Regions from separate parts of the Bradyrhizobium sp. CCBAU 53421 genome, predicted to be linked through region 3. Evidence: predicted binding sites of a transcription regulator. Region 3 holds the regulator's gene; each other region holds the start of a gene.
What was found. The regulator PhoB, encoded in region 3, activates phosphate uptake and scavenging genes when phosphate is short. The targets are predictions, from matches to a motif close to TGTCATNNANCTGTCAT.

Region 1 (8,004 bases), 1.5 Mb from region 3:
GAAGTCGCGTCCCTGGGCGACCGCGGCGCGGCCATCCTCCGCGGCGATCTGGTTCGACAGCGTGTAGGTGATGAGCCGGGTGCGATCCACCGCCAGCGGCTCGAGCACGGTCATCAATCGATTGGTCGGAAAGGTCGACAGCATCACGTTCGGAAACAGATGATAAACGTGCGTCAGCATTCCGGCCGTCCTGCGCTCGCCCGGCGGTACGTTGCGCAGTTTCTCGATGCGCCGATAGGGGAAGCTGATCCGGCTGTTGCGGCCGAATGATTCGATCACGTTGAGATTGTCGTACTGCAACGGATAGAACGTATCTTGATGCGTCGATCGGATGTGATAGCCTTCGAGGAAGCCCTCGGCGACGATCTTCCAGTTGGCGTCGACCTCCTGCGAGACGGTCGAGTACAGCGTCCAGTCGTCGCCGAACAGCGTCGGCATGTCGGCGGCGTCGGACGTTGCGGCCGGCTCGTCCTGCGAGACGAACACCAGGCCGTCGCGCTCGATGCAGGTGACCGGCACGAGGCCATGCGCGTCCTTGTCGAGGCCGGGGAAACCGTGATCGTCGGGGATGCCGCGCAGCCGGCCGTCGAGACCGTAGGTCCAGCCGTGATAGCGGCAGGTCAGTGCCTTGCGGCAGCCGGCGCCGTCAACGAGTTGCACGCCGCGGTGGCGGCAGGCATTGCGGAAGGCGCGCGCGACGCCGTCCGCGCCGCGGATCGCGACAACAGGCGTCAGCGCCGCGTCGCGCGCGACATAGGCGCCGATCTCGGCGAGCGCAGCCGACGGACAGAACGGCGTCAGCGTGCGGCGGAACACGTGTTCGATCTCGGCCGCGAAGCGGTCCTGCGACGCATAATGCGCGACCGGTTCGTGCCAGACGCCGTCGCTGAGATCGGTCGATTTGGCGTCGATATGCCTGAGGATGCGGTCGACGATGGATGTTTCGTCCGCGAGCTGTGTCGTCATCGCCGTCCTCCCGCTTCGTTGGCCGGGCTTGCCGCCGGTCCGCTTCGAGGGGCAGCCTCCCGCATTGCCTCGCATCCGACAAGCGAAACCAGCCGGGTTCGGATGAATGACATTCATCCGAACTGATTTTCCGCGCGACATCGACCGCGGCCGGCCGTTAGGATCGGCACATGGGTAGGAACAACCAAGGGCCGGCGCGCCGGCCGCCGTTGCGCGGGAGGGAAGACCTTGCTGCTGCAAGCCTCCGGCCGGCGCATCTCCTGGCGTTGCAGGCATTCGATGTCGCGGTCAGGCTCGGAAGCTTCAAGGAGGCTGCGGATGTGCTGAATGTCAGCGCCTCGGCGATCAGCCATCGCATCCGCAATCTCGAAGTCCATCTCGGCGTCGCGCTGTTTCAGCGCACCCATCGCGCCGTACGGCCGACTCATGCCGGCGAGAAGCTGGCGGCTGCGACCGGTCGCGCATTCGCGCTGCTGGCCCAGGCCGAGTCGGCAGTCGAAGCGGCGGGCCAGCACCGTTTGCGGCTGAAGGTGCTGCCGCAATTCGCGTCGGCCTGGCTGATCCCGCGGCTGTCCGCGTTCCTCACCCGGCATTCCGGGATCGACCTCGCGATCGAGACCTCGAACCGCAATGTCGATTTCGACACCGAGACATTCGATGCCGGCATCAGCTTCGGCCCCGACAAGCCCGAAGGCGTCGTCGCAAATCGCCTGATGGAAGTGAGGACCGTTCCGGTCGGTGCGCCGGCATTGGCGCGGCGGTTGCAGCTGCGTACCGCAGCCGACCTCGGCCGCGCCGCGCTGATCCATGTGACGACATTCCCCGCGGCCTGGCCGCTCTGGTTCAGGCATGCCGGCGAGCCTGTGCCGCCGGCAACGCGCGCGATCTCGGTCGACAGCTTCGTGGCCGCGCTGCAGGCCGCCGAACGCGGTGCGGGCGTTGCGCTCGCGCTCGAGCCCTTCATCGCCGAAAGTGAGCGGCGCGGTGCGATCCGCCGGCTGCTGCCGGTCGGTCACGTCACCGGCAGCTACTGGCTGGTTCATCCCCCGGGCGCGCAGCGCAATCGCGCGCTGCAGACATTCAAGAAGTGGTTGCTGGCCGAACTCGCGGCGCCGAATTAACTCGCCTGCAAGGGCCAGCTGCCGATGATCCGGAAGCGCGATGCGCCATCCGTTTGCTTGAACAGCGCGATGCGGTCGATCGCGAGCGTCGCAAGTTCGATCGCCGCGAACCGCTCGCGCAGCCGCGCCACGATCGGGCCGCGCCGCTCCTCGCTCAGCCGTCCGGTCAGCGTCATGTGGAAGCGGAATTCCTCCATGACGTACGGATAGCCCCAGCGATCGAGATAGTCGCGCTGCCGCTCCGTGAGCCGATCGGGCTTGCGCCGTGCGCGATCTTCCGGCGTGAGCGGCGCACGAAACGTGTCGAATTCGGTGACGCAGTCGGCGGCAAGCTGGTGCAGATCATCCGAGCGGCTTGCCGGGATCACGGCGATGAAGCCGCTGATGGTATCGACCACAGGCGCGATCACCGGGATGCGCCGGGCGCGGCCGGCGAAGGCAGCGCAGGCGTCGAGCAGCTCGGCCTCGCTCTTGCCTTCGGCGAGCGCGGTCGGTGCCTTCAGCGTGGCGTGAAAACCGTATTTGCGCGGGTCTTCCGTCACCTCGCGCCAGTCGGGCGCGACGCCGGCGGGAAACGGCAGGTCGTCGCCCGACACGGCGTCATAGCCGAGCAGCGTCGAGCCGAAGCGGTGCAGGGCGCTGTCGGAGGACGGCGCATAATAGATCGCGTAGCGCGGAGTGTTGGCCATGGCGGCAGAATAGGTCCTGACTATGCTGCCGCAACCGTCTTGCGCGGCGCGAGGGAATGGGCGAGGCAGCTCGCGTCCGCCAGATGCACCAGCCGTCCCGCCGCGATCACGGCGATGATGCGCGGCCGCAGCGGCACCTTGTCGTCGACGATGATGATGTCGGCGCGACGGCCTGCGGCGAGCACGCCGCGATCGGTAAGCCCCGCCGCACGTGCCGGCGCGGACGAGATCAGGTCCCAGGCCTTGGTGAGCGGCAGGATGCCTTCGGCCGCGAGGCGGAATGCGGCGAGCAGTTGCGCCGGATAATAATAGTCCGACGCCAGCACCGAGCAGAGGCCTTGTGCGATCATGTCGGATGCCTTGGTCCAGCCGGTGTGGCTGCCGCCACGCACCACATTGGGCGCGCCGAACACAATGAAGTCGCCGGCGGCGGCGGCATCGCGCGCGGTCTCCTCATTGACGGGGAATTCGGCGATCACGGCGCCCAGCGCGCGAAACTCCTGGCGCATCCCCGGGCTGTTGTCGTCATGCGAGAGCATCCGAATATCAGCCGCGCGTGCAGCGGCAGCCAGCCGCGCGATCGAGGCAGGTACCTCCTGACGACGCGCGACGACCCGGTCGAGCATGTCGTTGACGGCCTCGAGCGAGAGCCCGGCGCGTTCGGCGAGCTGGTTGCGCTTCTTCGGCTTGACGTTGCTGTGGTCGTTGAAGGCGAACAGGTCGATGCGGCCTTCGGTGAGCCACTGAATGATCTCGGCCTCGGCCTCCAGATTGTGGGTCTCGTGGCGCAGATGGAAGCGGGTATCGGCGGCGAGCTGCGGCCGCAGCGCCTCGATCGCATCGAGCAGCTTGCGGGCATTGTCGGCGCTGCGCAGGCCGGGCTCCCACGACCAGGTCGTGCCATGGAACACGGTGGTGATGCCGTTGGCGATCGCCTGCCGGTCGCTGTCGAGCAGCGCCACGTCGGTCGGGAAGTCGACGCCGGGGCGCGGCATCATCTGTCGCTCGAACGCATCGCCGTGCAGATCGATGACGCCGGGCAGCACCAACAGGCCGCCGGCATCGATGTGAAGCGCGGCGCGGCCTTGCTCGGCGTCGAGCGCGCCGATGTCGCGGCCTGCAGTCCGCAGCGAGGTCTCGACCAGGGTACCGTCAACCAGCGTGCGTCCGCCTTCGATGAAAATGTCGGTCACGATGCGGCGCTCCATTGCTTGTTCTCTGATTGGGATACGGCCTCGGCCTCATACTTGTCGAGGAATTCCTCGACCGCGAGCTTGCGGAAGTCGGGCAGCACACGACGAAGTGTTTCGTGATCCCAGTCCCACCACGCCAGCGCGGCAAGGCGATCCGCTGTTGTCTCCGAAAAGCGCCGCTTCACCGGGCGCGCCGGATTACCGGCAACGATGGTGTAGGCGGGGACATCCTTGGTCACGATCGCGCCGGCGGCGACCACAGCGCCGGTTCCGATGTTCCGGCCCGGCAGCAGGATCGCGCCATGACCGATCCAGACGTCATGGCCGATATGCACGTGATGCGCACGTCGCCAGTTGAAGAACTCGGTGTCGTCGCTCTCGCCGGGAAAATAAGCGCTGGCGCGGTAGGTGAAATGCGCCTGCGTCGCGCGATGCATCGGGTGGTTGCCGGGATTGATGCGGGTCATCGCCGCGATCGAGCAGAACTTGCCGATCGAGGTGTAGGTGATCTGGCTGTCGTTCACGACGTAGGAATAGTCGTCCATGCTGACTTCAAGCAGGATCGTGCGTGCGCCGACCTCGGTATATTTGCCGAGCTTGCTCTCGCGCACCGACGCAGTCGGGTCGATCGTCGGCACAACCGAGAGTGTCTTTCCGGCCATTTGGGCCTCCGCAAATCTTCAAGAATCTTGGGTTTCCGGGGGATGCGCGCTCGTCATCGGGACGCTTGATGACAACATCATGACGTTGCGATGACGGCAACGGAGCGACATGGGAGGGGTGTGGACGATCGCCGCACCGCAGCGCAACCGTCACATAACTGTAAAACGCCGGGGATAGCGATGGCCCAACGCGACGCGGTTGGAGCATTACATGCTGGTGGTGGAAGGTTTGACGTGCCGGTTCGGCACAAAAGCCGCAGTCGACAACGCATCCTTTTCGATCGCGCCGGGCAGCTTTGTCGGCGTGATCGGCCGCTCCGGTGCCGGCAAGTCGACCTTGCTGCGGATGATCAACCGTCTCGCCGATCCGACCTCCGGCCGTATCTTGTTTGAAGGCACCGACGTGACCGCGCTGCGCGGCAAGGCGCTGCGGCAGTGGCGGGCGCGCTCTGCGATGATCTTCCAGCAGTTCAACCTCGTCGGCCGTCTCGATGTGCTGACCAACGTGCTGATGGGCCGGCTTGCCCAGATCCCGTCCTGGCGCTCGCTGGCGCAGGTCTGGCCGGAGCAGGACCGGGCGCTGGCGCTGTCGGCGCTCGAGCAGTTCGACATCGCCCAGTTGGCGGCGCAGCGCGCCGACCAGCTCTCCGGCGGCCAGCAGCAGCGGGTCGCGATCGCCCGCGCGCTGGTGCAGGAGCCCGACATCATTCTTGCCGACGAGCCGATCGCCTCGCTCGATCCGCGCAACACCAAGATCGTGATGGATGCGCTGCTGCGCATCAACAAGCATTTCGGCATCACGGTGCTCTGCAACCTGCACTCGCTCGACCTCGCGCGGACCTATTGCGACCGGCTGGTCGGCATGGCGGCGGGGCGCGTGGTGTTCGACGGCGCCCCCGCGGCGCTGACCGACCATATCGCCCGCGAGCTCTATGACCTCGAGGCCAATGACGTCATCGGCGCGGCGCCGCTGCCCGTGCCCGACGGCGCAACTGCTCCGGCGCTCGGCACCGCTGCCGCGGCCTGAGCCGCGCGCATTTTTCAATCTGCGAGGCCGGGCGTCTTGCCCGGCCAACAGGTGTAACCACAAAAGAGGGGTAGTCATGATCACTCGTCGCATCGTTCTGGCCGGCGCTGCCGCGCTGGCATTCGCCGGTTCGGCGTCCGCACAGGACTGGAAGGCAAAATATCCGGAGCTCACCTTCGCGGTGGTGCCGGCCGAGAACGCCTCCGGCGTCACCGAGCGCTGGACGCCGTTCGTGGCGTACCTGTCGAAGGAGCTGGGCGTGAAGGTCACGCTGCGCATTGCCAACGACTACGCCGCCGTCATCGAAGGTCAGCGCGCCGGCAACATCCAGATCGCCAGCTACGGCTCGGCCTCGTTCTCTCGCGCGCGCTTGACCGGCGTCAAGACCGACGCGTTCGCCAACGACATCAACGCCGACGGTTCGACCGGCTATTACTCGGTGTTCTTCGTCAAGGCATCGAGCCCGTACAAGACGATCGAGGACCTGAAGGGCAAGAACCTCGGCCTGGTCGATCCGAACTCGACGTCCGGCAACAACGTGCCGCGCTTCGAGCTCAACAAGATGGGCATCGCGAACGCCGAAGGTTATTTCGGCAAGGTCGTGTTCACCGGCAGCCACGAGAACGCCGTCCTGGCGCTGTCGCAGGGAACGGTCGATGTGGCCGCCAACCAGTGGACCAACGAGGACGATTCCACGCTCGCCCAGATGCTGACCAAAGGCATGCTGAAGAATGCCGACGGCTCGGCGATGAAGAAGGATGATTTCCGCATCATCCACAAGTCGGCGCTGATCATCAACGGTCCCTATGCGTACAACACCGATCTTCCGGAGGACCTGAAGGCTGCGATCGCAAAGGCCTTCTTCGAAGCTCCGACCAAGGACAAGGCGGCTTTCGACCGTCTCTCCGACGGCCAGAAGAAGGGCTTCCATCCCGCCACCACCAAGGATTGGGACGGCACCATCGAGTTGATCAAGTTCGTCGACGGTTTGCGCAAGAAGGCGAGCTGATCGCACCACGGAGACGTGCGGAGCCGGGTTTTCCAAACCCGGCTCTTTCCGTTTAACCCCAGGCTCGACTGACAGAACGATGGCAACGGCCGTATCCATTCTTCCGGCCCAGCAATTGGCGGCGCTGGAAGACACGTACCGCAAGGCGGTTGCGCGCAAGCGGCTGAAGGCCGCGCTGGCCACCGCGGCGTTCTGCGCGGTCCTGATGGTCGCAGCCTTCGGCGCCGAAGTGAACCTGCGCACGCTGTTCAGCTATTTCGGCAACTTCGTCAGCTATTTCGACCGCATCCTGACGCTGGATTCCGGCGCGCGGGTCTGGACCGATCCCGCCGAATGGTTCTGGGGGTGGCACAAGTGGCTGAAGATGCTCGGCGAGACGATCCTCATCAGCTATGTCGGCACGCTGACCGGTGCCGTGTTTGCGTTCGCGCTGAATTTCTTCGCCGCCCAGAACACCTCGCCGGGACCGTGGGTGCGCTTCATCGTCCGTCGCCTCTTGGAATTCGCCCGCACCGTGCCCGGCATCGTGTTCGCGCTGATCTTCGTGATCGCGTTCGGCCTCGGCCCGATGGCCGGCGTGCTGGCGATCGCGATCCACACCACCGGGGCGCTCGGCAAGCTGTTCGCCGAGATCGTCGAGAATGCCGACATGAAGCCGGTCGAGGGCATCCGCTCCACCGGCGCGAGCTGGCTGTCCTGCATGCGCTTTGCGATCCTGCCGCAGGTCTCGGCAGGCTACGCTAGCTACGCGCTGCTGCGCTTCGAGATCAATGTCCGCGAGGCGTCGGTGATGGGCTTTGTCGGCGCCGGCGGCATCGGCCAGGAGCTCGTGGTCGCGATCCGCAAGTTCTATTATTCCGACGTCAGCGCCATCCTCGTCACCATCATCGTCACCGTCTTCATCATCGACATCTCGACCGGCTGGCTGCGCGGCCGGCTGTTCGGCAAGGAGACCCGCCGATGAGCCAGATGCCGAGGCCGGACACCACGGAACTGCGCGCGAAATATCCCGGCGTGTTCGACCGTCCGGCGTCGGCCCGCCTGGCGCTACCGGCGATGATCGCGGCGGCGCTCGCGATCTTCGTCTACGGCCTTGTCGATCTCGATTTCTCGGCGACCAAGCTGATCACGGGCATGAGCCAGCTCGGCTGGATCACCATGATGATGATCCCGCCGAACCCGGGCTCGTCGTTCCCGCTCTACATGCAGGCGCTGGGCGAGACGCTGTCGATCGCGCTGCTCGGCACCACGCTCGCGGCGGTGCTGGCGCTGCCGGTCAGCCTCCTGGCGGCGCGCAACATCATTCCCTCGAACCTGATCCGTTTTCCGGTGCGCCG
Region 2 (8,004 bases), 4.2 Mb from region 3:
GATGAACGGACCGTAGGTCGCCGCCGCCTCGACGCCGTAGACCTGCGCGCCGGAGACGTTGGCGATCGCACCGGTCGAGATCAGTGTGGTCGGATCGATGCGCAGCTCGGGCCGGTCGCTCAGGGTGAGGGTCTGCGCCTGCGTCAGCTGGTTGCGCGGCGGCTGCACCAGCCATTCGGCATCGGCGCCGATATGCACCGAGTAGTCCTTGCCGCTGATCGGATTGCCGGCGACGCGGACCACCGCGCCGTACTGCTCGGATGATCCGGCCGGGGTGACGCTGGAGGCCGAATGAATCTGGCCGGTGGTCGGTCCCGTGGCATAGCCGCCGAGCCAGAGCTGGTCGTTCCACCAGCGGGTACCGATCGCGGAACGGAAGTCGCCGGCCGCGACGTTCTGCGCGATGATGCCGGCCGAGGCGCGCTCCATGAACAGGATGTCGTTGGAGCTGGTCGATTCGTCCATGGTCCAGAGCAGGTCCATGATGCCGGCTTCGATCGCCATCTTGCCGCCAAACGGCTTCAAGCCCGTGTAGCTCAGATAGGCATTCTCGACGCCGGAGGTGCCGCCGCCGGGCAGCGAGCCCGCGGCCGCGCCGCCGAAGCCGTCGGACGAGCCGCCGAAGTCGTAGATCAGCGCGTAATTCCAGTCGCCGAAGAATTTGCCGACGATGCCGATGCGGGCGCGGCGGAGGTTCTCGCCGCTGTCGAGCTTCTGCGGCGAGGTGGCTGCGGTGTTCGGACGATAGTCGTAGCCGCCGACATCCCAGTGCACGCGGCTCGTGATCGCAACGCAGTTCTGTTCATCCGCAGTGCAGATCGTCGGCCGGTTGTTCGGCAGCGTCACCACGACGCCCGACGGCGCGACCGGGCCCTTGACCGGGATCGCGGCGTTGGCGCTTGCGACCCGAGCGGCCTTGGCGTCCGCCGCCTTCGCATTGGCGTTTGCGCTGGCCGCGGTCGCGGTATTGGCATTGGTCTGCTTCTGCAACTTGTCGAGCTTCTGCTCGAGCATCTTGAGCTGCTGCTTCAGCAGCGCGATCTCCGCGTCGCTGCCGCCTCCGGCCGATTGCGCATAGGCCGGCGAGGCGGCGAGCGCCCCCGCAAGGCCGATGGCGATTGCACCAACTTTTGTCGCACCCATTGTGCACCCCTGTTGTGTTTGAATTCCCCACTCACTCACTGAAACGTCCTAGGAGTTGATCGTGACTGACACACGACAGCGCCGCCTGGCATCGCAGTTCCGCTTGTTGTCCGCAGGCAACAAGCGGAGCGGCGCAGTGAGATGACAGTCATCATAGATGCTTGGCGGCGCGCTTCAACGCAGCTCGGGCCGGTTTTGCACCGGTCCGTCGGGGGCCAGTTATCCGGCCGGGCGCCCTTCAATTGCCCGGCGAACACGCCTATATTCCGGCGTTTCCACGAGAGGTGAGAATGCTCCGACCCGTCCGCTTCGCTGCCATATCCGCTCTGTGCACATTGGCTTTCATGGGGAATCATTCCCCGGCCGCAGCTCAGGACCGTCGCGTCCCGGCCTCGCAGGCCGAGCTCCAGTTGTCCTATGCGCCGATCGTGCAGCGGGTGCAGCCGGCGGTGGTCAATGTCTACGCCGCCAAGACGGTGCAGAACCGCAATCCGTTTCTGGACGATCCGATCTTCCGACGCTTCTTCGGCGTCCCGGGGCAGCAGCCCGAGCAGATGCAGCGTTCGCTCGGCTCCGGCGTGATGGTCGACGGCTCGGGCCTCGTGGTCACAAACAATCACGTGATCGAGGGCGCCGACCAGGTGAAGGTCTCGCTCGCCGACAAGCGCGAATACGAGGCCGAGATCGTGCTGAAGGACAGCCGCACCGATCTTGCGGTGCTGCGGCTGAAGGGGACCAACAAGGAGAAGTTCGCCACGCTCGACTTCGCCAATTCGGATCAGCTGCAGGTCGGCGACGTTGTGCTGGCGATCGGTAATCCGTTCGGCGTCGGCCAGACCGTGACGCACGGCATCATCTCGGCGCTGGCGCGTACTCAAGTCGGGATCACGGATTATCAATTCTTCATTCAGACCGACGCCGCGATCAATCCCGGCAATTCCGGCGGCGCGCTGGTCGACATGACCGGGCGGCTCGCCGGCATCAACACCGCGATCTTCTCGCGCTCCGGCGGCTCGCAGGGCATCGGCTTTGCGATTCCCGCCAACATGGTGCGGGTGGTGGTGGCCTCCGCCAAGAGCGGTGGCAAGGCGGTGAAGCGGCCGTGGCTCGGCGCGCGGCTGCAGGCGGTCACGCCGGAGATCGCGGAGACATTGGGGCTGAAGCTGCCGACCGGCGCGCTGGTCGCCAACGTCGCGCCGAACAGCCCGGCGGCGAAGGCCGGGCTCAAACTGTCCGACCTGATCGTCGGGATCGACGGCACGCCGATCGACGATCCCAATGCGTTCGACTACCGCTTCGCGACCCGTCCGCTCGGCGGCAACGCGGAGATCGAGGTGCAGCGCGCCGGCAAGCCGGTGAAGCTCACCGTGCCGCTGGAGACCGCGCCCGATACCAACCGCGACGAGATCGTGCTGACCGCGCGTTCGCCATTCCAGGGCGCCAAGGTCGCCAACATCTCGCCGGCGCTGGCCGATGAGCTGCATCTCGACGCCGGCGCCGAGGGCGTCGTCGTCACCGAGCTCGCCGATGACGGCACCGCCGCCAATGTCGGCTTCCAGAAGGGCGACATCATCCTCGCGGTCAACAACGAGAAGATCGTGCGCACCGGCGACCTCGACAAGGTATCGAAGGCGGGCTCGCGGATCTGGCGCATCACGCTGGTGCGCGGCGGCCAGCAGATCAACGTGACACTCGGCGGATGAGCCCTAAACAACCTCGCGAGGCAAGCAACCTGTTCGCCGCGGCGGGGATGGAGCAGGACGCGCCACACCCGCTGCCGGACCGGCTGCGTCCGCGCACGCTGGCCGACGTGGTCGGCCAGGACCACATCCTCGGCCCCGACGGCGCGCTGACCCGCATGCTGGAGACGCGCACGCTGGGCTCGCTGGTGTTCTGGGGCCCGCCCGGCACCGGCAAGACCACGGTGGCGCGGCTTCTGGCCGACGCCACCGAGCTGCATTTCGAGCAGATCTCCGCGGTGTTCTCCGGCGTCGCCGACCTGAAGAAGGCGTTCGATGCCGCGCGTGCCCGGCGCGAGACCGGCAAGGGCACGCTGCTGTTCGTCGACGAGGTGCACCGGTTCAATCGCGCGCAGCAGGATTCCTTCCTGCCCGTGATGGAGGACGGCACCGTGGTGCTGGTCGGCGCCACCACCGAGAACCCGTCCTTCGAGCTCAACGCGGCGCTCTTGTCGCGTGCCCGCGTGCTGGTGTTTCACTCGCTCGACACCGCGGCGATCGAAAAGCTGTTCGCCAATGCCGAGAAAATCGAGGGCAAGGCGCTGCCGCTCGATGCGGAGGCACGCGCCGTGCTGGTGCGGATGGCCGACGGTGACGGCCGCGCCTCGCTGACATTAGCCGAAGAGGTCTGGCGCGCCGCGCGCAAAGGCGAGGTGTTCAATGCCGAGCAGTTGCAGGCGATCCTGCAGCGCCGCGCCCCGATCTACGACAAGTCGGCCGACGGGCACTACAATCTGATCTCGGCGCTGCATAAATCGGTGCGCGGCTCCGATCCGGATGCGGCGCTGTATTATCTCGCGCGCATGCTCGATGCCGGCGAGGACCCGCTGTTCCTGGCGCGGCGCGTGGTGCGCATGGCGGTCGAGGACATCGGCCTCGCCGATCCGCAGGCGCTGGCGGTCTGCAACGCCGCCAAGGATGCCTATGATTTCCTGGGCTCGCCGGAGGGCGAGCTCGCGATCGCGCAGGCCGTGGTCTATCTCGCCACCGCGCCGAAATCGAACGCGGTCTACACCGCGTTTGGTGCGGCGATGCAGACCGCAAAGCGGGGCGGCTCGCTGCTGCCGCCGAAGCACATCCTGAATTCGCCGACCAAATTGATGAAGTCGGAAGGCTACGGCTCCGGCTATCAATATGATCACGACATGCCAGACGCGTTCTCCGGCCAGGACTATTTCCCGGAAGCGCTGGGACGCCAGACGTTCTACGATCCGCCCGACCGCGGCTTCGAGCGCGAGATCCGCAAGCGGCTGGACTATTGGGCGCGGCTGCGCAAAGAGCGGGGCGGGAGCTAGGCCGCGTACTCATACCGCGTGAATCGATGTCCGCTTGTCCCCCAAGAGCGGCGCGAAAGCGGACGTTGCCGAACTTCCGAGAAGGGCCGGGAGCTGACGTTCAGGCCGCACAATTGCGCCGGCCGGCATACACGAGCCGCCGCTGATTACGGTCGGGCTACTCGCTATTCGGGTAGCCCGGCGAGGCGCAATGGCGTGACGAATGCGTCGAGATCCTTCTGGTGCCGGTAAGGCAATCGCTGAGCCCAGCGACTGGCGGTCAGATTGGGGTGGTTGACCAACATTTTCCTTACCATGACGCGCGCCTCATCCTCATTACCGAGGTTCCAGAGCGCCGCCACAAGAACCGATTGCACGGTCAGCCAGCGTGGCTTCTCACTCAGGACGCGGGAGGCAATGTCTCGCGCCGCAACAAGATCGCCGAGGTGAAACTTCCCCCGCGCCGCGTCGACCATCGATTCGTGGCGGCTAAGTGGGCTGAGCCGCTGCGCCTGCTCCTCATATTGGACGGCTTTTCGGAAATCGCCAGCATAGCTGTGAAACACAGCTGCCATATGATAGGAGCCCGCGCTGTTGGGGCAGAGGGCAATCGCCTTCTCTCCGGCAGCAACGGCATCGTCGTGGCGGCGTTGATACAGGCGCGTATAACCCAGCGTCACGTATGCTTCATCACTGTTCGGGTCGACTGCCAGAGCACGAGCCGCGCACCCCAGTGCCGCTTCGTAGGTTGTCGCCTCGTCCTTTTCCCAACCAAAGCGCGCCTGGTCGGTCAATGTGAACCCCAACAGACCAAGCGCCGGCGTAAAAGCGGGGTTGATCTCCAACGCCCGTTCGAGCTCGCTGCGTGCTTGTGCATGAGTGTGCTTGGCAAAGTTGACGTATAGGGTTCGACCCTTGAGGAAATGCTCGTACACTAACGGGCTGCCAGAGCGTTTGCGCCACACCCGCACCTCTTCGCCAAACGTCAACCGGACCTCGAGCGCGGCGACGATGTCCTGCGTTATCCGGTCCTGAAGCTCGAACACGTCGTCGAGGTCGCCCTCGAAACGGTCTGCCCAGACGTGGCCCCCGTTCAGGCTGTCGATCAATTGTGCCGCCAATCTCACTCGATTGCCGGCTTTGCGAACGCTCCCTTCCAGCACATAGCGAGCGCCGAGCATTCGGCCGATTTCACGGATGTCCCGAACCTGTCCTTTGAACACGAAACTCGAATTGCGGGCAATGACCAGCAGCTCCTGAATCTTCGACAATGTGGTCAGCACGTCTTCAGCGATACCGTCGGCAAAATATTCTTGCTCGGGGTCGCCGCTCATATTCTGGAACGGCAGCACGGCGATGGAAGGCTTGTGTGGGAGTGGAGGGGCCGCACTTGGCCTCTCGGTCGACGTGCTATGCGCTTCCGCGCTTACCGCGTAAGCGCGGACCGGCTTGGTGATGTTCTTGAGCTGCTGCTCGCCGCGATCCTCGAAGCCAATGTCCAGCTTGCCTTCGACCTCGCTGTGGACCTTGCCAGAGATCAGGATGCCGCCCGGATCGGCAACGCTTTCGAGCCGGGCCGCGATGTTGATCCCTTCACCGTAAACATCGCCCTGCTCGTCAACGATCACGTCGCCGAGATTGATGCCGATCCTCAGTTGAAGGGTGCTTTCGTGTGAGGCGAGGTGTTCCTGAATTTCCAGCCCGCACTTAACGGCCGATAGCGGGCTCGCAAATTCGGCGAGGATGCCGTCACCAGTGGTCTTGATGAGGCGGCCCCCATGGCAGCCGAAGCTAGGCTCGATCACCTCCCGCCTGAGCCGCCCGATTTTCGTATAGGTGGCCTCTTCGGCCCGTTCCATGAGCGCGGAATAGCCGACAACATCCGCGGCCAAGATGGCCGCCAACCGCCGTTGAACGTGCTCTTGGGGCAAGCCCGCCCCCTGTTCAAGATTAATTAGCGGGCATCAAATCACACCAATGGGTTGCTCCGCCAGCTTCTTTCCGGACCGGAAGTGGTCACGGCCGGGCCAACCCGCACTACACCAGAAGGCAATACCCTCGGGTGACGGCTGTGCTCCGAAAAACAGGACCGCCCATTGCCGGGGACCGGAGCAGGCGTTCGCCATCGGGCAGTCACGCGTGGTGTTAGTCGCGCTTCGGCGCGCGGCGACTGTGGTGTTGTGGAAGGCGGGACGCAACACCACAGTTCCGGTTCGGGTCAATTGCCGCCCATAGCGACCGAACCGGGGGATTTCCGCTTCACCTCGAAGAGCCGACGTCGCCAATGGTCATGCAGATCGTCAGCTATGGGCCAATTCCGGACCTCGAGCCTTACTAGGGATCTCGTTGGAGCCTGAACACTGTCTGCAGGAGTCCCTTCACCGCCTCGCGGGCCGCAGCTGCAGCGGCTTCGTTGTAACTGATGTAAGGATCGGTCTGTACGCAAGGGTCCGCGTACGTAAACGGCTCGCCGGTCTCGGCATTTATGATGATGCCGAGAGGCTGTTCCTTCAACTTACACGCACGTACAGTCTGCGCCCCCTTCAATACGGTCGGTGTCTTCGGTGCGAGCGGGTTATCGAAGACGTGGTGTGCGCCAGGGAATTCGATCAGCCTGGCGTCCTTGCCGGCGGCGCGGAGGCGTTCGAAATAGGAACGGCAAGGAGCTACTGGGTTATAGTCGTCTGCCGTGCCATGGAACTGTCGGATGGGCGCCGTGCTGACTTCGGTGTCGCCGATGATCGCGATACTGCATGACGCATAGAACGGAATGTACGCCGCAAATTCGATGCCTGGATGCCAAGTCTGCTGGAAGCGCGTAAAGCTGGCAGCCAGCACGGCTTGTCCGCCGCGCGAGAACCCCATCGGCACAATGCGTGTCGGGTCGATCCTGGGATGATCGATGAGCACGTCGTAGGCCCGGTACACATCCAGCACCATGTTGAACCGTCCGAGTTGTTCCTGATCGGGATTTACGTCGACCAAACCACGTCCGGAGAAGCTGTCGATCACGAAGGACGCGATCCCCATCTCATTGAAGTACTTCGCCCAGAATTCCTCGCGAGAGCCTGTGCCTCCCGACCCATGTACGAGGATGACCGCCGGCAAACGGTCCGAAGCGCCTCGCGGCAGCCGCAACTCCCCGGCGAGCGTGACGGCCTTTCCGTCCTTGTCGCCTGTGAGAAACTGTTGATCCGTCAGTGTCAGGCTTTCGAACGAGCGCAATTCCCTGCGTGCCACCAAGTCATCGAGTGCAGGCATAGCGCCCTCCCAGATTGTTTGCCTCAGCTACGCACTTACAACTATGTGTTCGGCGGCTATTGATAAAGACTGGGGGCTCGGTTGCGTTGTGTGCATGGGGTATTGCGGCTCAGCCTCCATGTTGGGCAGTCGGCGCAAAATGGTGACCGAATGTCTGCTCGGGGTCATGAACGACAAAACTCAAGGTAAGCATATAGGTCCGCTTTCGGGTGCATAGCGACCAGTTGAGCCTGACAGCCGAGCCATTGACAGGCTCGCCGCCAACTACCTTGCATTTGTTCAACCCGCGTCGATCCGGTTGTGGCTGCGCCTTAATGAGTCCGCGTCCTAGACGAGAGGCTGCGGCCGCGAATAACGCGCGTTCCCGTTCCCGCCCGCTAGCGTGGGAGCGTCAGTTGCAGAAGCCCGCAAATGTGCACGGCCCTGGGCGAGGGACACTTGCGCGACTTCGGAATATTAGAAATGTATCCCTGAGTTGCCCGACGTGTCAAGTTGCTTGATCGAATGCCGGCCCGCGCCGGCTACTTTGCATGGGGTTGTTTTCGATTTTTTGGCAGCGCCCGCTGCGACGGCCCATAACTTCATAG
Region 3 (8,004 bases):
TTACCTCGCCGAATACGGCAAGCACGACAAGCTCACCTCGGTGATCCGCTTCATCAACGACATCCTGCTCAGCGCGCCGTCGATCATCATCGGCCTGTTCATCTACGGCGCGGTGGTGGTGCCGATGCGCGGCTTCTCGGCGATCGCAGGCAGCCTCGCGCTCGCCGTGATCGTGATCCCGGTCGTGCTGCGCACCACCGAGGACATGCTGCTGCTGGTGCCCAATCCGCTGCGCGAGGCGGCCTCGGCGCTTGGCCTGCCGCGTTCGCTGGTGATCAAGCGGATCGCTTATCGTGCGGCCCGATCGGGTCTGATCACCGGCGTGCTGCTGGCGACCGCCCGCGTCGCCGGTGAAACCGCGCCGCTGCTGTTCACCGCGCTGTCGAACCAGTTCTTCAGCTGGGACTTGACCAAGACGATGGCCAACCTGCCGGTGACCATCAACAACTTCGTGCAGAGCCCCTACGCCTACTGGAAAGAGCTGGCGTGGAGCGGCGCATTGCTCATCACCTTCACCGTGCTCGCGTTGAATATCGGCGCGCGTATCCTTGGTGCCGAAAGGGCCGCAAAATGACCGAGCTTTCTGTCTCCACGACTGCCGCGGGCCACGTTCCCCAGGTTCCGCTTCCGGAAGCGCCGCCGAAAGTCACGGTGCGCAACCTCAACTTCTATTACGGCGAGCACCACGCGCTGAAGAACATCAACCTGACGCTCGGCACCAACCGCGTCACGGCGTTCATCGGCCCGTCGGGCTGCGGCAAGTCGACCCTGCTGCGCATCTTCAACCGGATGTATGATCTTTATCCGGGCCAGCGCGCGGTCGGCCAGCTGATGCTGGACCAGACCAACATTCTCGATCCCAAGCTGGACCTCAATCTGCTGCGCGCGCGGGTCGGCATGGTGTTCCAGAAGCCGACGCCGTTCCCGATGACGATCTACGAGAACATCGCCTTCGGCATCCGCCTCTACGAGAAGATCTCGAAGTCCGAGATGGACGACCGGGTCGAGAAGGCGCTGCGCGGCGGCGCGCTGTGGAACGAGGTCAAGGACAAGCTGAACGCCTCCGGCCTGTCGCTCTCCGGCGGCCAGCAGCAGCGCCTGTGCATTGCGCGCACCGTGGCGGTGCGTCCCGAGGTGATCCTGTTCGACGAGCCGTGCTCGGCGCTCGATCCGATCTCGACCGCCAAGGTCGAGGAGCTGATCCAGGAGCTCTCCGAGGACTACACGATCGCGATCGTCACCCACAACATGCAGCAGGCGGCGCGCGTCTCCGACAAGACCGCCTTCATGTATCTCGGCGAGCTGATCGAGTTCGACGACACCAACAAGATCTTCACCTCGCCGAGCGATCGACGCACCCAGGACTACATCACCGGCCGGTTCGGCTGAGGAGAGAGATGATGGCTTCTGAACATACCGCCAAGGCATTCGACAGCGACCTGCAGGAATTGACCCGCCTGGTCGCCGAGATGGGCGGGCTCGTCGAGCGGATGATCACCGAGTCGGTCGATGCGCTGATCCGGCGCGACGTCGCGCTCGGCAAGCGCGTGGTCGCGGCCGACATCGAAATCGACAATCTGCAGCGCGTCATCGAAGAGCGCGCGGTGCTGACGATCGCCCGCCGCCAGCCGATGGCTATCGACCTGCGCGAGATCGTCAGCGCGATGCGCGTCGCGACCGACCTCGAGCGGATCGGCGACCTCGCCAAGAACATGGGCAAGCGCGTCGCGGCGCTGGAGAGCGATTTCCAGCCGCTGAAGCTGATCCGCGGCCTCGAGCACATGACCGACCTCGTGCTGTCGCAGGTCAAGTCGGTGCTCGACGCCTATGCCGCGCACGATCTGCCGGCGGCGATGAACGTCTGGAAGGGCGACGAGGAGGTCGATGCGATCTGCACCTCGCTGTTCCGCGAGCTGCTGACCTACATGATGGAGGACCCGCGCAACATCTCGTTCTGCATCCATCTGATGTTCTGCGCCAAGAACATCGAGCGGATCGGCGATCACGCCACCAACATCGCCGAGACCGTGTTCTACATGATCGAGGGCCAGCAGATCACCGACAAGCGCCCGAAGGGCGACATGACCAACTTTGCCACCACGGTGCCGGGCAACTAGGTGTGCGATCCGCGACAAGCCGCTTGCGCGGAGATTATGCTGAAGGAAGTAGGCGTTTCGGTTTGCGTCAGGGCAACGGATCACCACAGAGAAAGAACTTAGACCGATGAGCGCACGCATTCTGGTAGTCGAAGACGAGGAAGCGCTGACGACGCTGTTGCGCTACAACCTCGATGCGGAAGGCTACGATGTCGAAACGGTGGGGCGCGGCGACGATGCCGATACCCGCCTGAAGGAGCGCGTTCCCGACCTCGTGGTGCTGGACTGGATGCTGCCGGGCCTGTCCGGCATCGAGCTGTGCCGCCGCCTGCGGGCACGGCCCGAGACCAAGCAGCTTCCGATCATCATGCTGACCGCGCGCGGCGAGGAGAGCGAGCGCGTGCGCGGGCTTGCCACCGGCGCCGACGACTACATCGTCAAGCCGTTCTCGGTGCCGGAATTGCTGGCGCGGGTGAAGGGCCTGCTGCGTCGCGCGAGCCCGGAGCGGCTAGCGACCGTCTTGACCTATGGCGACATCGAGCTCGATCGCGAGAAGCGCCGCGTGGCGCGCTCGGGCCGTCCGATCGATCTCGGGCCGACCGAGTATCGGCTGCTCGAATTCTTCCTCGAGCATCCCGGCCGCGTGTTCAGCCGCGAGCAGCTGCTCGACAGTGTCTGGGGCCGCGACATCTATATCGATGAGCGTACCGTCGACGTGCATATCGGCCGCCTGCGCAAGCTGCTCAATCCGGGCCGCGAGCAGGATCCGATCCGCACCGTGCGCGGCGCCGGCTACGCGCTCGACGACCGCTTCGCGAAGGCCGAGCCGCAGCCGTAAGGCTGTGCGGCAATCTCAAGCCGCACCGGTGTCGTCCCGGCGAAAGCCGGGATCCATAACCACGAATGGGTGTTGTTAGAAAGCCGTCTGGCCGCTTGCCGATTGCGTCGGCCGCGGCGTATGCGTCCCGGCCTTCGCCGGGACGACACCGGTGATGCAGCCGGGCTACGCGTCTCACAAAAAAATCCCCGCTTCCGCGGGGATTTGTTTTTGCAGTCCAGGCTGGTTTCCCGAGTGCTACTTGATTTGTGGCTTTGCCGACGGCCGGCGGCGATCGGCAGCGGGCTGGTAGGCGACGCGCGAGTGATGCGCGCAATAGGGCAGGCCGGCGAGCGCCTTGCCGCCGCAGAAGAAGAATTCCGGGCTCGAGGGATCGCCGACCGGCCAGTGGCAAGTGGCCTCGTTGAGCTCGAGCAGCGACAGCCGCTGGCTCATCGGCACCACGTTGTCGAAGGAGATCGGATCCGGCTCCATCTCGACCTCGAAGGCATGGGCGAGCGCGGTGTTGCCGCGCGAGACCGGGCGAGCCACCCGCATCATATGCTGGGCGGGGCGCGCCTTGCGCTGCCGCGGAGCAGCCGTGGAGGGGGCCTTGGCGCGGCCGGAGAGGCCGAGCCGATGCACTTTGCCGATCACGGCATTTCGCGTCACATTGCCAAGTTCCGCTGCGATCTGGCTGGCCGAGAGGCCAGACTCCCAGAGCTTCTTCAGCTGCTCGACGCGATCGTCGGACCAGGTCAATACAGTCATCGCATTCTTCCTTTCGCATGGCGCCGGCCAGTCATTGGAGCGGCGCTGCGAGCCAAATCTGGACAAATATCCCTGCGGCCAGAATCCCTTAGCCCTCGCCGGGCACGGTGTTGCGCCCGAACGTTTACGCGAGACACAAAGGCTACTTAGAGGGTCCAGTACTGCCGCACGAGATGTCGTACCCGACAGGCCAAACGCTACAATATGGCGTGACTCAGGCGCAAGAGTCCGCGGCCGTGCGTCCACATGTTCCCACACAGTTAAGCATTGCTGTGAGGCTTTTCCACCGCACCGGAATGCCCCGGATTGCGCCGGTTTCGCATTGCAGGAAGGGCGGTTCGTGACGATTGACACCGACTGACCGCAGCATAGAATGCCCGCCACGTGCCGCCCGCAAAGGCGGCCGTTTTGTTTTCCGAAGCTGGCCGTTGCTGCGCTGGCGTCAAGGCGCGCGGCAATTGTCGGCTTGAAACCGGCAGTGAACGCCATGACCAACAGCGCCTCGTCGCATCTGCTCCCCGTCTTCGCCCGGGTCGATCTCGGCTTCGAGCGCGGTGAGGGCGCCTGGCTGATCGCAACCAACGGCGACCGCTATCTCGATTTCACCTCGGGCGTCGCAGTGAACGCGCTCGGACATGCGCATCCGCATCTGGTCAAGGCGTTGCAGGAGCAGGCGACCAAGCTGTGGCACATGTCGAACCTGTTCAAGAGCCCGGACGGCGAGGTGCTGGCCGCGCGGCTGTGCGAGCAGAGCTTTGCCGACTTCGTGTTCTTCTGCAATTCCGGCGCGGAAGCGATGGAGGGCGTGATCAAGCTGGTCCGCCACCATCACTTCTCGAAGGGGCATGGCGAGCGCTATCGCATCATCACTTTCGAAGGCGCCTTCCATGGCCGCACGCTGGGGACGCTGGCTGCGACCGGCTCGGCGAAATACCTCGAGGGCTTCGGCCCGCCGATGGATGGCTTCGATCAGGTGCCGCATGGCGACATCGAGGCGGTGAAGAAGGCGATCGGCCCGCACACCGCCGGCATCCTGATCGAGCCGGTGCAGGGCGAGGGCGGCGTCCGTTCCGCGCCGCAGGCGTTCTTCAAGACGCTGCGCGCGCTGTGCGACGAGCACGGCCTGCTGCTGGCATTCGACGAGGTGCAGACCGGCATGGGCCGCACCGGCGACCTGTTCGCCTACAAACGCACCGGCGTCACGCCGGACGTGATGTCGCTGGCGAAGGCGCTCGGCGGCGGCTTCCCAATCGGCGCGGTGCTGGCGACCGCACAGGCTGCGGCCGGCATGGCGCCGGGCTCGCACGGCTCGACCTTCGGCGGCAATCCGCTCGCGGTCGCCGCCGCCAATGCCGTGCTCGACGTCATGCTGAGGCCCGGCTTCTTCGAGCACGTGCAGAAGATGTCACTGCTGCTCAAGCAGAAGCTTGCCTCCGTGGTCGACCGCTATCCGGGCGTGCTGTCGGAGGTGCGCGGCGAGGGCCTGTTGATCGGCGTCAAGGCCGTGGTGCCGTCGGGCGATCTGATCGCCGCGCTGCGCAACGAGAAGCTGCTCACCGTCGGCGCCGGCGACAATGTGGTGCGGTTCCTCGCGCCCCTGATCGTGACCGAGGCCGAGATCGACCAGTCGATCACCTCGCTCGAGCGCGCCTGCTCTGTGCTATCGGCGGCGCAGCCGAAGAAGGCGGCCGGATAATGAGCAAGCCGGTCCGTCACTTCCTCGACATCAACGAGTTGCCGCTCGGCGAGCTGCGCAACATGCTCTCGGCCGGAGCCGCCATGAAGGCGAAGCTGAAGGCGCATGAGAAGGGCAGGAAGCCGCTCGAAGGCAAGACGCTGGCGATGATCTTCGAGCGCCCGTCGACCCGCACAAGGGTGTCGTTCGACGTCGGCATGCGCCAGCTCGGCGGCGAATCCATCATGCTGACCGGCGCCGAGATGCAGCTCGGCCGCGGCGAGACCATCGCCGACACCGCGCGCGTGCTGTCGCGCTATGTCGATGCGATCATGATCCGCATCCTCAACCATGACGCGCTGCTCGAGCTCGCCGCGCACGCCACCGTGCCCGTCATCAACGGCCTGACCCGGCGTTCGCATCCCTGCCAGGTGATGGCCGACCTCATGACCTATGAGGAAAATCGCGGCTCGATCGAGGGCAAGACGGTGGCCTGGACCGGCGACGACAACAACGTGCTGGCCTCCTGGGCCCACGCCGCCGAGCGCTTCAAGTTCAACCTCAATATCGCGACGCCGCCGGAGCTCTCGCCGAAGAAGCCGATGCGGGACTGGATCAAGGCGACCGGTGCGCCGATCATGCTCGGCACCGATCCGGAAGCCGCCGTGCGCGGCGCCGACTGCGTCGTCACCGACACCTGGGTGTCGATGGGCGACAAGGAGGGCGAGCACCGCCACAACGTGCTGCGGCCTTACCAGGTCAATGCCAAGCTGATGTCGCTCGCCAAGCCGGACGCCCTGTTCATGCACTGCCTGCCCGCGCATCGCGGCGAGGAGGTCACCGACGAGGTGATCGACGGGCCGCAATCCGTGGTGTTCGACGAGGCGGAAAACCGCCTGCATGCGCAGAAGGGCATTCTGGCCTGGTGTTTTGACGAGGTCGCGTAGTCGTAGATCAGTAAGCGTTGTCGTCCCGGGCAAGCGCAGCGCGACCCGGGACCCATAACCATCGCTGTCAATTGTTGTGAAGGCTGGGGCCCCAGCTTGATGCAGCAACTCACATTGGTGGTTATGGGTCACTGCTTTCGCAGGGACGACGGATAGATCCGATCCGGTGAACCCCTTTCGTTTTGCCGTCCGAGACCCCAGATAGAGCGCCATGGTTTCACAATCCCCCGACATCAAAATCCAGCCCGAGACGCCCATTCGCGCGCCGTCTTCGGTTCCTGTCGACGATGCCGTGCTGGCCTTCGAGGTCGGCGCGCTGGACCTGCGCGGCCGGCTGACCCGGCTCGGCCCCGCGCTCGACGAGATCCTGCACAAGCACGATTATCCGCCGGCGGTCGGCAAGCTGCTCGGCGAGGCCATCGTGCTGACCACGCTGCTCGGCTCGTCGGTCAAGTTCGAGGGCCGCTTCATCCTGCAGACCCGGACCGAAGGTCCGGTCTCGCTGCTGATCGTCGATTTCCAGGCGCCCGACAGGCTGCGTGCCTATGCGCGCTACGATGCGGCACGCCTCAAGGAAGGCCAGAGCTCGGGCGAGCTGCTCGGCAAGGGCCACCTTGCGATGACCATCGATCAGGGCTCGAACACCAGCCGCTACCAGGGACTGGTCGCGCTCGACGGCGGCGGCCTGGAAGAGGCGGCCCACGAATATTTCCTTCGCTCCGAGCAGATCCCGACCCGGGTGCGGCTCGCGGTCGGCGAGGAGATGCGCGGCGGCGAAGGCGGCAAGCTGCGCTGGCGCGCCGGCGGCATCCTGCTGCAATTCCTGCCCAAGGCGCCCGAGCGCGCCAAGCAGGCCGATCTGCATCCCGGCGATGCGCCGGAAGGCACGGCCACGCACAGCGTGCCGGATGACGATGCCTGGGTCGAGGGACAGTCGCTGATCTCGACCGTCGAGGACGTCGAGCTGATCGATCCCGATCTCTCCGGCGAGCGGCTGCTGTACCGCCTGTTCCACGAGCGTGGCGTGCGCGTCTTCAACCCGCAGCCGCTGCGCGCGCAGTGCTCCTGCTCGCGCGATGCGGTGTCGTCGATGCTGAAGAGCTTCGCGCCGAACGATCGCGCCGAGATGGTCAAGGACGGCAAGGTCGTCGTGACCTGCGAGTTCTGCTCGTCGGTCTATGAGTTCACGCCGCTGGAAGCGGGCGTCGAGTAACAAGTCTGTCATGGCCGGGCTCGACCCGGCCATCCATCATAGCAAAAGCGTTTACTGAAGCGATGGATCGCCGGGTCGAGCCCGGCGATGACGCGCATGGCCGTGCGTCAGTTCAACACCCTTTTCCCGTCCGGGCTTGGGCTATCCAGCGAAAAAGTCGGCACGTCGATATCGAAGCGTTCGCCGGCTTCGGTGACCATCTGGTAGCTGCCGGTCATGAAGCCGGAGGCGGTCGGCAGCGGCACGCCCGAGGTGTATTCGAAGCGCTCGCCGGGCGCGAGCACCGGCTGCTCGCCGACCACGCCCTCGCCACGCACCTCCTGGCGGCGGCCGGTGGCGTCGGTGATGATCCAGTGCCGTGTCCGCAGCTGCACCGTTTCCGGGCCCGAATTGACGATCACGATCTTGTACGACCAGAAATACTCGCGCCGGTCGACCGACGAGCGCTCCGGCATGAAGTTCGGCTCGACGGTGACTTCGATCTG

Region 1: a site for PhoB is predicted at 4,700-4,716, ahead of phnC (phosphonate ABC transporter ATP-binding protein). Genes of this name have one in related genera too.
Region 2: a site for PhoB is predicted at 1,205-1,221, ahead of XH92_RS20915 (OprO/OprP family phosphate-selective porin). Genes of this name have one in related genera too.

Annotation. Positions count from the first base shown of each region.
Region 1 is NZ_CP030047.1:7,188,955-7,196,958, reverse strand. It holds gene XH92_RS33820 (aromatic ring-hydroxylating dioxygenase subunit alpha) at 1-966, opposite strand, end outside; gene XH92_RS33815 (LysR substrate-binding domain-containing protein) at 1,137-2,087, shown strand; gene XH92_RS33810 (DUF1045 domain-containing protein) at 2,084-2,776, opposite strand; gene XH92_RS33805 (alpha-D-ribose 1-methylphosphonate 5-triphosphate diphosphatase) at 2,797-3,969, opposite strand; gene XH92_RS33800 (chloramphenicol acetyltransferase) at 3,966-4,631, opposite strand; gene phnC (phosphonate ABC transporter ATP-binding protein) at 4,843-5,658, shown strand; gene phnD (phosphonate ABC transporter substrate-binding protein) at 5,735-6,667, shown strand; gene phnE (phosphonate ABC transporter, permease protein PhnE) at 6,747-7,631, shown strand; gene phnE (phosphonate ABC transporter, permease protein PhnE) at 7,628-8,004, shown strand, end outside.
Region 2 is NZ_CP030047.1:4,400,150-4,408,153, forward strand. It holds gene XH92_RS20915 (OprO/OprP family phosphate-selective porin) at 1-1,143, opposite strand, end outside; gene XH92_RS20920 (DegQ family serine endoprotease) at 1,488-2,846, shown strand; gene XH92_RS20925 (replication-associated recombination protein A) at 2,843-4,177, shown strand; gene XH92_RS20930 (adenylate/guanylate cyclase domain-containing protein) at 4,342-6,048, opposite strand; gene XH92_RS20935 (dienelactone hydrolase family protein) at 6,491-7,417, opposite strand.
Region 3 is NZ_CP030047.1:8,649,411-8,657,414, reverse strand. It holds gene pstA (phosphate ABC transporter permease PstA) at 1-574, shown strand, start outside; gene pstB (phosphate ABC transporter ATP-binding protein PstB) at 571-1,389, shown strand; gene phoU (phosphate signaling complex protein PhoU) at 1,401-2,117, shown strand; gene phoB (phosphate regulon transcriptional regulator PhoB) at 2,224-2,934, shown strand; gene XH92_RS40075 (GcrA family cell cycle regulator) at 3,172-3,684, opposite strand; gene XH92_RS40070 (aspartate aminotransferase family protein) at 4,172-5,380, shown strand; gene argF (ornithine carbamoyltransferase) at 5,380-6,306, shown strand; gene XH92_RS40060 (Hsp33 family molecular chaperone) at 6,518-7,519, shown strand; gene apaG (Co2+/Mg2+ efflux protein ApaG) at 7,627-8,004, opposite strand, start outside.